Regions from separate parts of the Colwellia psychrerythraea 34H genome, predicted to be linked through region 1. Evidence: predicted binding sites of a transcription regulator. Region 1 holds the regulator's gene; the other holds the start of a gene.
What was found. Region 1 encodes LexA, which represses DNA repair genes until DNA is damaged. Its sites were predicted from a motif close to TACTGTATNNNNATACAGTA; they were not measured.
Positions count from the first base shown of each region.

Region 2: the regulator LexA is predicted to act here: its motif matches at 2,907-2,926, upstream of CPS_RS02255 (DNA-methyltransferase).

Region 1 covers NC_003910.7:237,676-245,521, forward strand. Annotated here, with positions in the region: gene ctaD (cytochrome c oxidase subunit I) at 1-520, opposite strand, end outside; gene coxB (cytochrome c oxidase subunit II) at 532-2,091, opposite strand; gene lexA (transcriptional repressor LexA) at 2,657-3,292, opposite strand; gene CPS_RS01090 (TonB-dependent receptor) at 4,135-6,966, shown strand; gene CPS_RS01095 (tryptophan halogenase family protein) at 7,102-7,846, shown strand, end outside.
Region 2 covers NC_003910.7:502,558-510,403, forward strand. Annotated here, with positions in the region: gene CPS_RS02235 (hypothetical protein) at 1-19, shown strand, start outside; gene CPS_RS02240 (MmcQ/YjbR family DNA-binding protein) at 33-392, shown strand; gene CPS_RS24015 (DUF6575 domain-containing protein) at 451-1,764, opposite strand; gene CPS_RS02250 (hypothetical protein) at 1,764-2,147, opposite strand; gene CPS_RS02255 (DNA-methyltransferase) at 2,193-2,885, opposite strand; gene CPS_RS02260 (pentapeptide repeat-containing protein) at 3,057-4,142, opposite strand; partial or broken gene CPS_RS23825 (MmcQ/YjbR family DNA-binding protein) at 4,511-4,648, shown strand; gene CPS_RS02265 (alpha-amylase family glycosyl hydrolase) at 4,654-6,405, opposite strand; gene CPS_RS02270 (glycosyl transferase) at 6,435-7,661, opposite strand; gene CPS_RS02275 (HAD-IIB family hydrolase) at 7,654-7,846, opposite strand, start outside.

The sequences.
Region 1 (7,846 bases):
AAATCCCCATGATATGAACAGCAAAAACGAAGAAAGCAGTACTGCCATTAGAGTAGGTCGTTGATAATGGTGCGTAGAAGGTCCAACCAAAATTAGGCGCGCCACTTTCCATAAAGAAAGAGCCAAGTAAAATAGCAAAGGCAAAGGGAAGAATCCAAAAGCTCCAGTTATTCATACGAGGTAGCGCCATATCTGGGGCACCTAACATCATAGGAAGCATCCAGTTAGCGAAGCCAGTAAATGCAGGCATAATGGCACCAAACACCATAACTAACCCGTGGACAGTTGTTAATTGGTTAAAAAAGTCCGGCTCAACTATTTGCAGACCTGGCTGAAATAACTCAGCGCGGATCACCATAGCTAAAGCGCCACCAGTTAAAAACATAATAAAAGCAAACCATAAATACAGGGTGCCGATGTCCTTATGGTTAGTGGTATAAAGCCAGCGTTTTATGCCTGTCATTTTATGGTCACCATAATGTTCGTCGTGCGAATCTTGTTCTATAACGTCTGTGGTCATTTTATATCCCCCTACTTCGCACTAGCAGCATCAACAGCTGCAGGTTGTACTAAATCACCGGTATTATTTCCCCAAGCATTACGCTCATAAGTCACAACAGCGGCTATTTCGGTTTTGGTTAATTGACTACCAAAAGCAGCCATGGCAGGATTTTTCTTACTACCGTTAAGCACCATATCTAAATGAATAGCGATATCCCCCATTGCAATCAAACTGCCTTTAAGCGCAGGAAATGCTGGAGGTAATCCTGCACCTGTTGGTTGATGACAAGCAACACAAGCTGTCATATAAACTTTTTCGCCCATAGCCATTAATTCATCTTGGCTATACACTTTAGCTAAATCCTCAACGGGTGCTTCTTCAGTCATTGTCTCTACCGCATCTTCAACGTTAGTTTCAATTGTGACGACTCCTTTAGCATCTTGTGATGTGTTATCAACAGCAGACTTTACATCAGAGGCTTGCACGATATCACCAGTATCATTGCCCCAAGCATTTCGCTCATAAGTGACGACTGCGGCTATCTCTTTTAAACTCAATTGTTTGCCATAGGCTTGCATACCTGTGCCCGCTTTACCGTTAAAGACAATATTGAGGTGCTCTTCTATCGTACCCGTTGTAGCTATAGGGCTACCTTTTAATGCAGGGAAGGCCGGCGGCAAACCTAAACCGGTTGGTTGATGACAAGCTGAGCAGTAGGCTGTGTAAGTTGTTTCACCTAATTGCATAAGTTCTTCTTTTGATACAGAAGCGTTTAATGAGTCTTGTTCGGCACTTGCTGCAGCGGCGATACGTTGTTGTTGTTCATTGAGCCAAATGTCATAATCTTCAGCTGATTTTACCTCAACAACTATGGGCATAAAGCCATGATCTTTTCCGCATAACTCGGCACATTGACCGCGATAGACACCGGGTTCTTCGACTCTAGTCCAGGCTTCATTGATGAATCCTGGATTAGCATCCTGTTTAACGGCAAAAGCAGGCACCCACCATGAATGGATAACATCATCAGATGTTATTAAAAATCTAACTTTTTTATTAGCAGGAATAACAAGCGGCTTATCAACCTCAAGTAAATAGTTTTTACCTTTGATGGCGCTAGTTTCTTGTTGGTTTTGGTATTGCTCGCGAGGGGTGGAAAGCACAGAATAATATTCAATATCTTGGTCAAAGTATTTGTAATGCCATTTCCATTGCGAGCCCGTGATTTGAATCGTAACATCAGAGTTCTCATTGTCTTCCATCGCTATCAGTGTTTGTGTAGCAGGCACTGCCATGGCGATTAAAATAACAATGGGTATTGCTGTCCATAAAATTTCTACTTTAGTACTTTCATGAAAATCAGCAGGCTTTGCACCTTTAGATTTTCTGTGAAAAGCAATCGACCAAAACATAGCGCCAAAAACTAAAATACCGATAGCAGTACAAATATAGAGCACTAGCATATGTAAATCATATACGTCTCTACTAACGGCAGTAACCCCTTTAGTTAGGTTTAACTGCGTCTCTGCCCAGGCTGAATTGGCAAATAGGCTGACCAACACTAGCCAAATTAGCTTATGTTTCCCCACACGGCATCTCCTCTTTTCAATGATAGAGAACAGATGTGCAGCAATGTACTTCATAACTCACTGAACTGAATATCTGTTGTTGTTATTATTATTTTTATCAACTAACAAGAGCTCGGTTTAGCCACGGTTGCGCTATATAGAACGGTTCATGACGAATATACATAATTTAGAGATCAAGTTAATTATCGACGTAAAAGAGTAATCAGTCATAGTACTAGTGAACTAGTGTGACAGGATTAGCAAACAGACGTCTTTTTATTCTTTTTATGTTCGTTTTGTATGCGTTACTATTTATAGAATTACGCTAAAAATTGATCTAGGTCAAACATTTTATAACTGAGGAATTATAAAAAAGCCATTTAATTCAATGGAGTAATAGCTCTAAAGAGAGTGTGAGCTCTACTGGGACTAGCTTTGATTAAATCTAATAAAGGGATTTAAGAATTACAGAAAATCACGTGGAAATTTAGAAAGGAAAATATTGAAGATAAATAAAAACGCCATATTTATTACGCAGTAATTAGGTAATAAATATGACGAATGCTGTAACAGTGGCTATGATGGATTACATCCAACGTCCACTTCGAATAATACCGACGGCGATACCCTCAATATTAAACTCTTGATTAGCTAAGTCGACTTTAATAGGAGAGAAGTCTTCATTTTCTGCATGCAAATAGACAACATTTCCTTCACGTTTGAAACGTTTTACGGTGACATCATTTTCAACACGGGCAACAACAACTTGACCATTCTGTACTTCAGTAGTTTGATGCACAGCAAGTAAGTCGCCGTCTAGAATACCGATATCTTTCATGCTTTCGCCATTTACACGCAAGAGATAATCGGCAGCAGGATGGAATAAATTACCATCCATTTTATAATGTTCTTCAATATGCTCTTGCGCCAAAATAGGTTCACCGGCGGCAACTCGCCCTATCAGTGGTAAACCTTCTGCTTCAAGCATTTCTTCAACCAAGCGAATGCCACGAGAAGTGCCTGCAAGCATTTCAATGTAGCCTTTTTTTGCTAAAGCTTTTAAGTGTTCTTCGGCGGCATTAGCTGATTTGAAACCAAAAAAATTAGCGATTTCAGCACGTGTAGGTGGCATGCCTGTATCTTGAATCTTTGCTTTGATTAAATCATAAATCTGTTGCTGTCGTTTAGTCAGTGGGCGTAATTCGGTAGTTGAATCTATCATAGCTTTAGCCTGTAAATTTACACAGTATTACTGGTAGTATATACAGGATGTGATGAAAGGCAAGCCCCGCTTAGGTATATCTAACTAATTATTGTTTACGTGCAGAAATCACCTCACATTATGATTATCTACCTATGTTTTCATGAGAGTATATTGTTGTTCACAGCTGACTTTATATGAATTATCAACATGACTACTAATAATTAAGTTTATGGTTAGTAAGCTATTAATTGACAACAGGGTGGTTTGACACGTGTAAATTTAACCAAGTATATACTCGTTTATATAGCCCTATTTTTATTACCAGACCATAATTTAGCTTTCATCATCTATATCCAGCACATAGATTATTAACTAGTAAATATAATATAGTTTTGTCAGAATGATTTTAAGTTTGGCTACATTAACGCACTAAAAATAACAAAAGGTTACCGATGCACTGGCGGAAAAAACTTGTTCAATCGTCTTTAATATTTGTAAGTGAAAAACTTACTGTTGAGGTTATTGAACAACGAAAATTTAACTCAGCTAGCATAGCAGCAACACTCGCTTTAGCGTGTGCTCCATATGTTCAAAGTGCTGAATTAAGTAATACCTATTCGTTCAATATTCCTCAGCAAAGAGCAGATCTATCGCTCACTCAATTTGCAGAGCAAGCCGACTTAACGCTCATTTTCTCACTTGATAAAGTAAGTGATATAACGGCAAATAAGTTAACTGGCAATTATTCTATTGAACAAGCCATTAAACTTTTACTTGAGGATACGGAGTTAGTTGCAACATTGAGTGGTCAAGGTCTGCTTTCCATAAATAATAAAAATGATTTGGGGAAGACAGATAACATGTTTAAAAAAAATACATTATCGACAGCAATTATTGCAATTTTAGCGTCAACAGCTTCAGTGCAAGCGCATGCTGAAGACAGTAAAACAGCTGAAAAAGACGTTGAAAAAATCACCGTTACAGGCATTAGAGGCGCTCTTGGTCGCGCTTTAGACACAAAACGTGAAGCTAGTGGCGTAGTTGATTCTATTTCTGCTGAGGATATTGGCAAGTTTCCGGACACTAACCTTGCAGAATCATTACAACGTATTACTGGCGTCTCGATAGATAGATCGGGTGGTGAAGGTCAAAAAATCACCGTGCGTGGTTTTGGTCCACAATTTAATACAGTACTTGTTAATGGTCGACAACAAGCCTCTGAAGATCCAGGTCGTGATTTTAGTTTTGATACGCTTGCTGCCGAAATGGTAAAAACCCTAGATGTGCATAAAACATCATCAGCGACGGTACAGTCAGGTGGTATTGGCGCCACGGTTAATATTGAAACGGCGAAACCTTTTGCTATTAATGGTTTTAAATTAGCGGGTAGTGTCAAAGCAACTTATGATGGTAATAGTGAAGAGACCTCCCCACAAGCGTCACTTTTGATAAGTGATACCTTTAATGATGATACCTTTGGTGCTTTATTTGCAATCTCGTATTTAGAGCGTGAAACGAAATTAAATCGTGCTCAAAGTGCTGGTTGGCGTGAAAATTCTTCTTTCGGCAAAGGCGCTCCTGTAACAGAGTCCGGTGACGTATATACCGGTAATATATTTATTCCGCAAAACTTTGATTCATTGGTTACCACAGAAAAACGTGAACGTACCAATGCAAACTTAGTCTTGCAGTATGCACCTTCAGATAACCTTGTCATTACCGCAGATGCATTATATTCAGACTTTGATGTCAAATCTGATACAACATCTTATGGTCATTGGTTTACTTCTGATAATGTTGAAAATGCTGTTGTTGATGCCAATGGTACTATCACTTCAATGTATCAAGAAACAGGTTTAGCAACTGACTTTCACGCTAAAAAAGCGGATCGTTTAACTGATTCACTTTCTATTGGTTTGAACTTTGATTGGGATGTTAATGATAACTTAAATATGAAGTTTGATTTAAGTAACTCAACAGCTAAAAGAGAACCAAATAATGGTCGTGGTGGTAGCTTAGCGTTATTAGGTTATGCCAACCGAGTTCAATGGAATGTTGATGGTAATATTTTGCCTTATTACTCTGACTTTGCAACCCCAGACCCTTCAATTTACAGTGGTCAGCAAGAAGGAGATGGTGTTAATCAAGATCCAAATAGTCCTGATTATGTCTCACCTACGGGGGTTTCTGATTATTTAGATCCCGCCAACAGTCGTGCCCATGTAATGATTCGAGACAGTAAAGAAATTGAGGATGTTGTTACTCAAGTAAAATGGGATAGTCTTTGGTTATCGGATGGAGATACTGGTTTCTCTGCTGCCCGTTTTGGTGCTATGTATTCTACTGAAACCAAAACAGTAAATTCTTGGGATAATACCACTAGCGGAATTCATTGTACCTACTGTAATTACCAAGACTTCCCTGATGTTAGCGCCTTCCCTCAAGAAGTATTTGATGCAGGAAGTGACTTTTTAAGTGATGTTAGTGGCAGCGGTCGTACACCTTCACAATGGTTAAAATTTGATGGTGAAGCATTATTCGATTTCTTAGGTGCAGTTGAAGGCGTTGATTTTAACGCTGTAAAAACTAATAACTCTTTTGAAGTTAAAGAAGAAACGACTGCTTTTTATCTAGAGCTGGATTTTGAAGGCGAGATAGCAGGTATGCCTCTCTATACTACTGGTGGCTTCCGTTACGAAAGCACTGATGTCACTGTAGGCGCAACACAAGCTAATGTTCAGCGATTAGATATTCTTGATGCAACTGAAATGCTAGCGGTTTATGGCCCAGCTTCAGACTTTGATGAAAGTAGCAGTTATGCTCAAATTTTACCTAATTTTAGTACTAAATTAGAAATCACAGATGAACTCGTTGCTCGTGTTGCCGCATCAAGAAGTATTTCACGACCTACTTTAAGTAGCTTGCGTCCAATAACGTCGTTAGATACTGTGCGCCAGGGTAACTTACAGTCTTCCAGTGGTAATGCTGCATTAGTACCTTTTAGCTCTGATAACTTAGACTTGTCAATTGAATGGTATTACGCGGATGCTAGTTATGTTTCAGCGGGTTATTTCAGGAAACATGTTGCTAACTTTATAACCAGTAGTAAAAATCCTAAAACCTTTGTTACCGCTGATAGTAGTTTGTTAACTGACCCTTCTACAGGAAGTGATGTCAGTGCACCAGATGCAGATGACCAAGTTGCAGTCTTTACCAATACCGCGCCAAGTAATGGTGAGTCAGCTGTCGTTGATGGTTGGGAACTAGCGGCACAACATACCTTTGATTCTGGTTTTGGCCTGCTCGCCAATGCCACGCTTGTTAATAGTGATGCTGAATTAGATAATGCAGATATCACGCAAGTTTTTGCGTTAACAGGATTAAGTGATTCAACTAACCTTATCGCTTTCTATGAAAGTGGTGCATTTCAAGGTCGTATTGCTTATAACTGGCGTGATACCTTTTTGCAAAACCTTACGCAAGGTGGTGGTGATGGGGTAACTTATGTTGAAGCCTATTCTCAGTGGGATGCAAGCGCGAGTTATGACCTCACGGATCAAATTACCGTTTTTGTTGAAGGCATTAACTTAACGGAAGAATATACGCACAATCGTGGTCGATTCTCTAATCAAATATTAGAGGTTGTTGATAGCGGACGTCGTATTTCATTCGGTGTACGTGGCTCTTTCTAGTATATATTGACTAGTATATAAAGGCTTCTTTCTCAGGAAGAAGTCTTCTTCTCTGTATTTATAAGCAAGCAAATTTAGAGTTGAGTTTGTTTGCCTATGCGTATAACCCGCTTCTCTGCATAATAAAATACTTGGTTGCACATCATGAATAAATTAACAAAAACAGTGGTCATTGTCGGTGGTGGTATTGCCGGTTGGTTAACGGCTGGGCGTTTAGCGGCTAAACACAAAAGTAATACCGAGCAGGGCTTAAACGTTATTCTTATTGAATCGGCTAATATTCCTGCGGTAGGGGTTGGCGAAGGTACTTGGCCAACCATGCGCAGTACGCTGAGAGCATTAGGTATTAGTGAAAGTGATTTTATTCGTGAATGTGAGGCCAGCTTCAAACAAGGCGCTAAGTTTGCTAAGTGGTTTGACGGTACTGAAGATGACTTTTATTATCATCCCTTAGTTTTACCTCAAGGGTTTGGGAAAACAGATTTAGCGGCACATTGGTTAGCGAAGCAAACACAAACAAAGCAGAAAAATAGCCATGTGAACTCATTCTCAAATGAAGTTTGTTACCAAGAAGCCATTTGTGAGCAAGGTCTAGCACCTAAAACCATTCGTCATGCCGAATTTTCTGATGTAGCAAATTATGCTTATCATCTAGACTCAGCAAAGTTTGCCGTATTTTTGCAAAAGCATTGCCAAGAAAAGCTTGGAGTTACTCATATTGTTGATGACGTAACGGGTGTTAATTGCGACGTTAATCGTGCTGATAAAGACATTATCGACGAGACTATCGATAAGGGTGATATCCTTTCAGTTAGCACACAAAATCATGGTGATATTGCCGGAGAACTTTTTGTTGATTGCACGGGGTTTTCATCACTGT
Region 2 (7,846 bases), 260 kb from region 1:
GCCAAACTTTTTAATATAAGTAGAGTGATATGATGGAATTTGAAAACCTAAAAAAATATATTTTATCTAAACCTGAATCTACTTTGGAGTTTCCGTTTGGTGAAGATACATCTGTCTTTAAAGTTAAAAATAAAATGTTTGCCTTGGTTGGAGAAAGAAACAATTTAATGATGATGAATTTAAAATGTGATCCTGATGAAGGTGCTGCTTTGCGAGATATATATCCTGCAATAACTGAAGGATACCATATGGACAAAAAGCACTGGATAAGCATCTATTTTGATAGCTCAGTGCCTGAAAATGAGGTACTACGATTAATTGATAATTCTTACATGTTAGTTGTTAGTAAAATGACTAAAAAAGATCAAGAGTCGATTTTGATTAAAATTTAAATCGAATTTGAAATTATATTAAATTCGATAAAGTTTAAGTTGTTTGATTTGAATAGCATTAGTCAGTTGGTTGAATTATTTGTTCTGAAACTGATGTCATGGTACGAAAAGGTTTTAACTCTCTCTGCCACATACTTAATGTCTTAGCTCTTCTTTCAGCAGTATTTTTACTTAATGAAGGGCATTTCTCAATCAAAAATGCTGTAGCAGTGGATGGATCTAATTCATCAACAGATTTTTTATTTGACCATTTTAGCCAAGCCCAACCACAGTCGCTACTCTCAAACCTGATTGCAACTATATTCATTTTTTGAGCATAACTCATTGTACTGAATTGATATCCAACTGAATTAATAGCGTTGTTTTTTGATAATAAACCTAGTGTTCTAGCCGCATGAAGGTAATAAGCCACTTGTCTTTCTGTTGTTAAGTTTAGAAGAGAAGGTGTAATAAATCTCCCTTCACTTTTTAATTCTACAGCATGAAATATCTTAGATAAATTATTGGCCTGAGGTACTAATAAACTTGAAATTAATGAAGAAGATTGTTCTTTTAATTGTTCTAGGGATTCTAAAGCTTTTTCTTTAGATATATTTAATTCAGCTTCAAACTTTTCTGCAAGACCAAATTGAATTTTAACTTTACCATCAATCACTTCTTCTAAAAGAGTTTCAATAGTACTTACATCAATATTTAATTCTAATAACTTCGGGAAAGGATTTTGTTCTTCGTTTAATATATTAAATATTGTTTTAATTACAGGTAGACATTCTTTTATATTGGGAGATTTAAGGCGTAAAATGAACGAACCAGGACGAGCATCTAAAGGTGTCAGTGATTTATTTCTAATTTTTAAGCTCTTTAGTATTTCTAAATATAATGAAGAAAAAGCATCCGCAACCTTAGATATAGAAGCTAAGTTTGGTGCTAATCTACCTGCGAACCTTTTAATATAAAGTTCTGTAACATCTTCACCATCTTCTACTTGAAATGACTTGGATAAATTATCCGTTAATTCAATATAAAATGTGCTTGGAGGTAATATTTCATCAGTCAGTTGTGAAGCAGAATATTGCTGAACTTGTGAGGTAATATCTTCATTGAAATATGTTTCCACCTTGAAAACTAAATCATTAGGGTAGATAAATACGTCTCTTAATTTTATTTTTGATTGTTCTAATTCTATTAATCTTTGATCGCTTACAGGAGCGTATAGCCATTCATCTCCATCATCATTTGAACCAATCCAAAAGGCTATATAATAAGTACCGACACCATTGACAGCACTAAATAATTTTGGACCTTCGTAATATTCATAAACATGAAAAATTTCTAAATTACCGAAATATGCTGATTTAGGAAGTATTTCCATTAGATCTCTTCCTTTAAAACTTCAAATATAATTTGTGGTTGGGCTGATTTTAAGTACCAAACAGTATGGTGAGTTGGCTCAAAAGTTTTCATTGTTAAGCCTAAAGTTGGCACCAGTTCACCCACAGCTATTTTTTTATTTCTAAGAGGAGGAAATAATTGACGTTTTTTTTGAATATCTTTTAATTCTCTAAATTGAGAGGTTCCACAAGCATTTGCAATAGCAGACTGATTAAATTTTCTATTAGGATACTCCTCATAAGTTGACCTGAAGTCCCCACGAGTAGGTGGGTGTTCATTAACTAATCGAAAGGATGTACCTTCAGTAGCCACTGCTTTTGAAGGAGGGGTATTTTCTGGATAAAATTCAGGCCAATCTGCCATTAAACTACTCACTGTGATATAAGTTCTTCCATGTTCAGCAAGTTTTTAACACGTATCGGGAGTTTCTTCAATATTTTTTATACGATCGATAGTATGATTCAAGGAATCTATAGATAAATCATTGCCGTAAAATTTCCTAGAAAGTGATAGGGCTGATACGCCTACGGAACCAGATCCCATAAAGGGATCACAAATCAGAAAGCCTTTTTCAGTACTTTGTTCTATTAATATATCCATCAAAGCAACGGGTTTTTCTGTTGGATAACCTCTATAAACTCTTGGTACTTGCAATACATCGGGTATCGCAAGATTGTTCAATTTTCGTTTACCCTTTTCAAAGAAAAGAATAAATTCATATCTTGCTCGATAATGATATCCCATGCCTATTTTCATCTTATCCCAAACAATAGGCTTCCAGAATTTAAAGCCACATGATTCTGCTATTGGTTTTACAATAAAGGCGGTTTCTTGATCGCATAGCAAATAAAAATGAGTGTTATTTTTTAATGTTCTATATATTTCAATGAATAGTTCTTCGAATCGAGAGTTTGGAAATATTTCAAACCAATTGTTACTAGAGGATTTACTGTGTTTTAGACGAGTTGTGGTGCCTATTTTTCGATGTTTTTCTAAAGATTCATATGGAGGATCTGTAATGACTAAATCTAAACTTTCATCAGGTAAAGATTTCAGGAAATCAACAGCATCGCTTTGACTTATTATAAAATTACTGTCCATGAGATATTAATGCCAAATTTAAGCTGTATAAAGATCCAGCATGTTAGCAGAATTGGAGGCTATTACAAGATAATACTAAATAAGTAAATTTTCCTTATTGAACAAAGGATTTGAATTTATATCTTTTATAAAATTAATATATTTTCTAACTCTAATTATTATAAAAGTTATTTAATAAATGACATCTCCATACTTATTCTTAAAATAATCACAATCACGATCTAAATATGACTTGTCTGGCAATTCAACACGACAAACGTATGCGGAATCTAGTTGAGTTTTACTTATTTTTGTATATGTTAAATTTGCCTCATAAAACTCTGCATTACTCATATCTGAATCAGCAAAATCAACATTCATATAACTAATATAGTAAAACTTGGCTCCTTTGAATATAGAGTTGTTGAAAGTAACACCCGTTAATCGTGCATGCTTGAATTCAGTATTAATAAATTTATCACCATCAAATTGAATAGAATTTTCTTTTTCTTCGCCTTCATTTAATATTCTACCGTCAATTTTATCGAATTTTGCATTTGAATAATCAGAATTATTAGAATATAAATGCCATATTTTTAATCCATTCATATTAGCGTCAGTAAAATCAGAACTATCAATTGTAGGTGTCCCATCATTACAATAAGAATCCTTAGGTATCTCGGAGCAGTACGTGTCACTTAGTTGAAAAAGAGTGCCATTTAGTTCTGTATTTTTGAATGACCCCCTAAATTTTGTTGAGCCAAATGAGGCATTGTAAAATTTAGCTTTATTGAAATTACCTTGAAGTTCAGTCGCATTAAACTCTCCTCGGTAAAATTTAGTATTGATTGCTGTAATACCTATACTCGTCATACCCCTTGGAACATCATGATCCTGAGCTATTACCGAATTGAATTTACTGTAAGTGAATTCACTATTTGATATGTCAACATCATCAAATGAAGATAAAGTGAAATCCATCTTAAATAGCTGCATGTTTTTTAGAACAAGTCCTTTTAAAATAGCGTTCTTGATGGATAAATGAGCTATATACGTTTCATGATTAGCAAGTGTCTGAAGGGCTTCTTTTCTTCCTGCATTTCCTTTATATTCTTGAGCTGAATAAATGGTTGAGTATGCATTTAAAATGTTCTGTCTAGTTCGTTCTGGATAGGAAATAAACCACCCAATAATGGCGAAAATGATAGAAACTTTAGTTAACAATTCTATAATATAAAACAGACTTGAATGTTCAATGTTTTTGAGTATATTTTTCATTATTATATTTAATCACTTACCTAAAAAAGAAAAAAAAATGGCTGAACCTTTCTTAGTATAGTACTTAACGTCCTGTTTTATTTTTATCAGTAATATCACCATTTGCATAGCTATCTTGTTCTATTGTCAGATGATGTTTTGCTTCCAGCAAGCAAAGAGTTAATTAAGTTGACACCTTGTGAACCCGCGCCAATGGTATTATGAAAACCAACTATTCTATCTAATATATTTAGTCCATATTTTCATATTTATCAAATAAGTAGGTGTTTATCTAACTAAAAGCTAAATATAGATTTCCATCTGTTTTTAAAAACATTATTGTAAAGTGATTTGTATTTTTTGTTATGGGTATAATATATCTTGATATTAAGCGCTTGTGGAATACAATCATTCTCGATGGCTCAATTCCACAAGGTGAAATTGAGCGCATGATAGATAACTCGTTTAAGTTAGTGGTGAGCCAAATGACTAAGAAAGATCAGCAGTCAATCCTGATACATTTTTAATGCGTTTATGTTATTACATTACTGATCCAAACTGTTTGATAAGGTGTTAATAGTATTTTTTGTGTTAATTCAGTGATTTCTTTCTTGCTAATAAGCTCAAACCAAGATTCCGTAATAATTAAATTAAGCTCACTTAATGGCAGTGTTATGGGTTGATCAGAAACATTACTGACACAAAAAATACTTTGTTTTCTATCTTGGCTTTGTCGCCAAAAGCCAAATAGTTGTAAACCTAAATGAAGTGTAAACTGCGTCGCATTGGGATGAAAGGCTGGTTGCTTAATGCGAGTATTTAATAATGATTTTAACGTCGAGAGAACTCGTGCATGATGTAAACTTTTATTAGCGAGTGCCTCTTCTAAAGCATTTTCTTGCCAACGACGTCGATTAATAGACCGGTTATGGTGGGTATTTGCTAATTTTTGATAGTCGTTTTGCGTACCCAACAGACTATGAATATAAATACCTGGTATGCCTTCAAGAGCAAACATAATGGCATGTGCACAAATAAAACGTTCAAAATTCCATTGATCTTTTCCATCAACCGTCCCTTGCATCGCATCATAGAGTGAGATATTCATCTCGTACGCTTTTTGCTCGCCAGTATCAGAAGTACGCCATGAAATTTTACCACCAAAATTTTCTACCGTGTGCACTAAGGTATCAAGTTCATTTTCACTTAATAAACCTTCAGCCGGACGTAAACCAATACCGTCATGTGAGGCAATAAAATTAAAATATAGGGTGCCGTCTTGTGACGGAGGCATACTCATTAACCAACGTTTTAAATATAAGCAATTACCTGTGAGTAGGGTGTTTAATAGAAGGGGCGGTAATGAAAAGTTATAAATGCCGTGCGCTTCGTTAGCATTACCAAAGTACGTCAGGTTTTGGGTATTAGGGATATTTGTTTCGGTGATGATAATCGCTTGAGGTTCAGCCGATTCAATGAGAGTTCTCAATAACCGAACAACCTCATGTGTTTCAGGTAAATTGATGCAGGTAGTACCTGTTACTTTCCATAAAAAGGCGATAGCATCTAAGCGGAATATCTTAACGCCGATGTCTAGGTACTGCCTGATGATTGACGTAAATGCCGCTAATACTTCAGGGTTACGAAAATCAAAGTCGACTTGGTCGTGGCTAAAGGTGCACCAGACAAATTTTTTGCCATTACCCGTTTCAACTTCTTTGAGTAATGGTGAGGTACGTGGGCGCACTACATCTGTTAAATTATCATCGGGTAGTGCAGTGAAAAAATAATCGCTACCTTGACCTTCTCCTTTAACAAAGTTATCAAACCAAGCACTTCGGCTGGAGCAGTGGTTAATCACAAGATCTGACATCAAGTGATAGTCTTTACTGATATCTTCTATATCTTGCCATGTTCCTAAAGATTCATTGACTGAAGAATAATCAATAACGGCAAAACCATCATCTGAGCTGTAGGGGAAAAAGGGTAAAATGTGAACACTATTAATGGTATTTTCAATGGTAGTGTCTAAAAAATGCTTTAATGTTTGTAATGGCGGTTGATCTGCTTTGATAATGCTATCACCGTAGGTGATCAAAATAATATCTTCCTCGGACCATTGGTTGGTAAAAGGTTTTACAACCACCACCTCGCTTGATAATCGCATAACGTTCATGAGTCTTTGTGCAATATCATCAAATGATTGCTCAAGAGGAACATCTTTATAAATAGTCGAAAGCTGCTGAGTTAACTTATGTTTTAGTTGATCAACCTGCGGTTTCATAGTTTCGCCTTCTTTTAATACTGATAATTCTATTTTTTACTAAATTCTTCGTTATCTAATTCAACCGCTTCTTTTAATTGCGAGAGAATATCGGGGATAGCACTTACAACACGATTCCAAGACGGTATAAAAGGCGTTTCCATGGGGTGTTCTAAGAAAGTGCTTCCTGCCGTTAAGATATTTTCAGCGAACATTTCTACCGCTTTTTCTTCATTATGAATATCGAGCTTAAGTCCATTCATCATGGCGTCATTTCTATAGGTTTCCACGTAATCTAGCGCGATACGATAGTAGGTTGCTTTTAACGTTCTAAACTTTTCAGCGGTGAATGTTTCACCTTGTGTGGCGAGCTTTCGAATAAAGGCTTTACTGATATCAATCGACATTTTTGATAAGCCGCCAGCGGAGTTATCCAAAGACAAATCTTGGTGCTTATGATCATACGTTGAGGCTATATCAACTTGGCATATACGGTTCGGTGAGTAATTACGGTACATCTCGGATAAAACCCCAATTTCTAACCCCCAATCGCTTGGGATACGAATATCATTTAATACGTCTCGACGAAATGAAAATTCCCCCGCTAATGGGTATAAAAAGCTATCCATGTATTCAAGGTAATCACAATGACCCACTGTTTTTTTCAGTGCTTTAATTAATGGGGTAACTAATAAACGAGATACGCGACCATTAATTTTTCCGTCAGCTACACGTGCATAAAAACCTTTAGAAAATTCATAATTAAACAATGGGTTGGCAACAGGGTAGAGTAACCTATCCAGTAAATCTCTTTCATAAGTCAAAATGTCGCAGTCATGTAATGCAATAGACTCAGCTTTACCTGAGGCTAAAATGTATCCCATGCAATACCAAACATTACGGCCTTTTCCTAGCTCTTTAGGGGCTAATCCGAGTGCTTGTAATTTTGCATCTATAGCTTGCAACCTCGGACCATCATTCCATAATACTCGATGATGTTGGGGTAACTGACTAAAAAATGATAAAGCGTGTTTATATTGCTCAAGATCTGCTCTGTCTAATCCAATAACAATTTCAGATAAGTATTTTACTTCCTTAACTTTATTAATAATGTCAGGTAAGGCTTGACCTTCTAACTCCGAGAATAAAGACGGTAACATCAACCCTAGAGAACGGGTTTTTGAGAACGTTAATAATTCATCTGCCATATCCGCAGGTTCACGTTGCGCCAAGTTGTGTAACGTTGTTACTGTGCCATTTTGATAAAAATCAGCCATGATTTACTCCTGAGTTAATTGAAGGTGAAAGTAGTTGATTCGCTAAAAGTTTTTGAATGGCTTCAGCCCAACCTTCCGGACCGTATAATTGGGTTTGAGTGGTTTTATACTGGCGATATAATGTGGGAAAGTCATGGACAGGAGAGCGTACTTGAACCGCTATATCTGCAGCTTCTAACATAGTG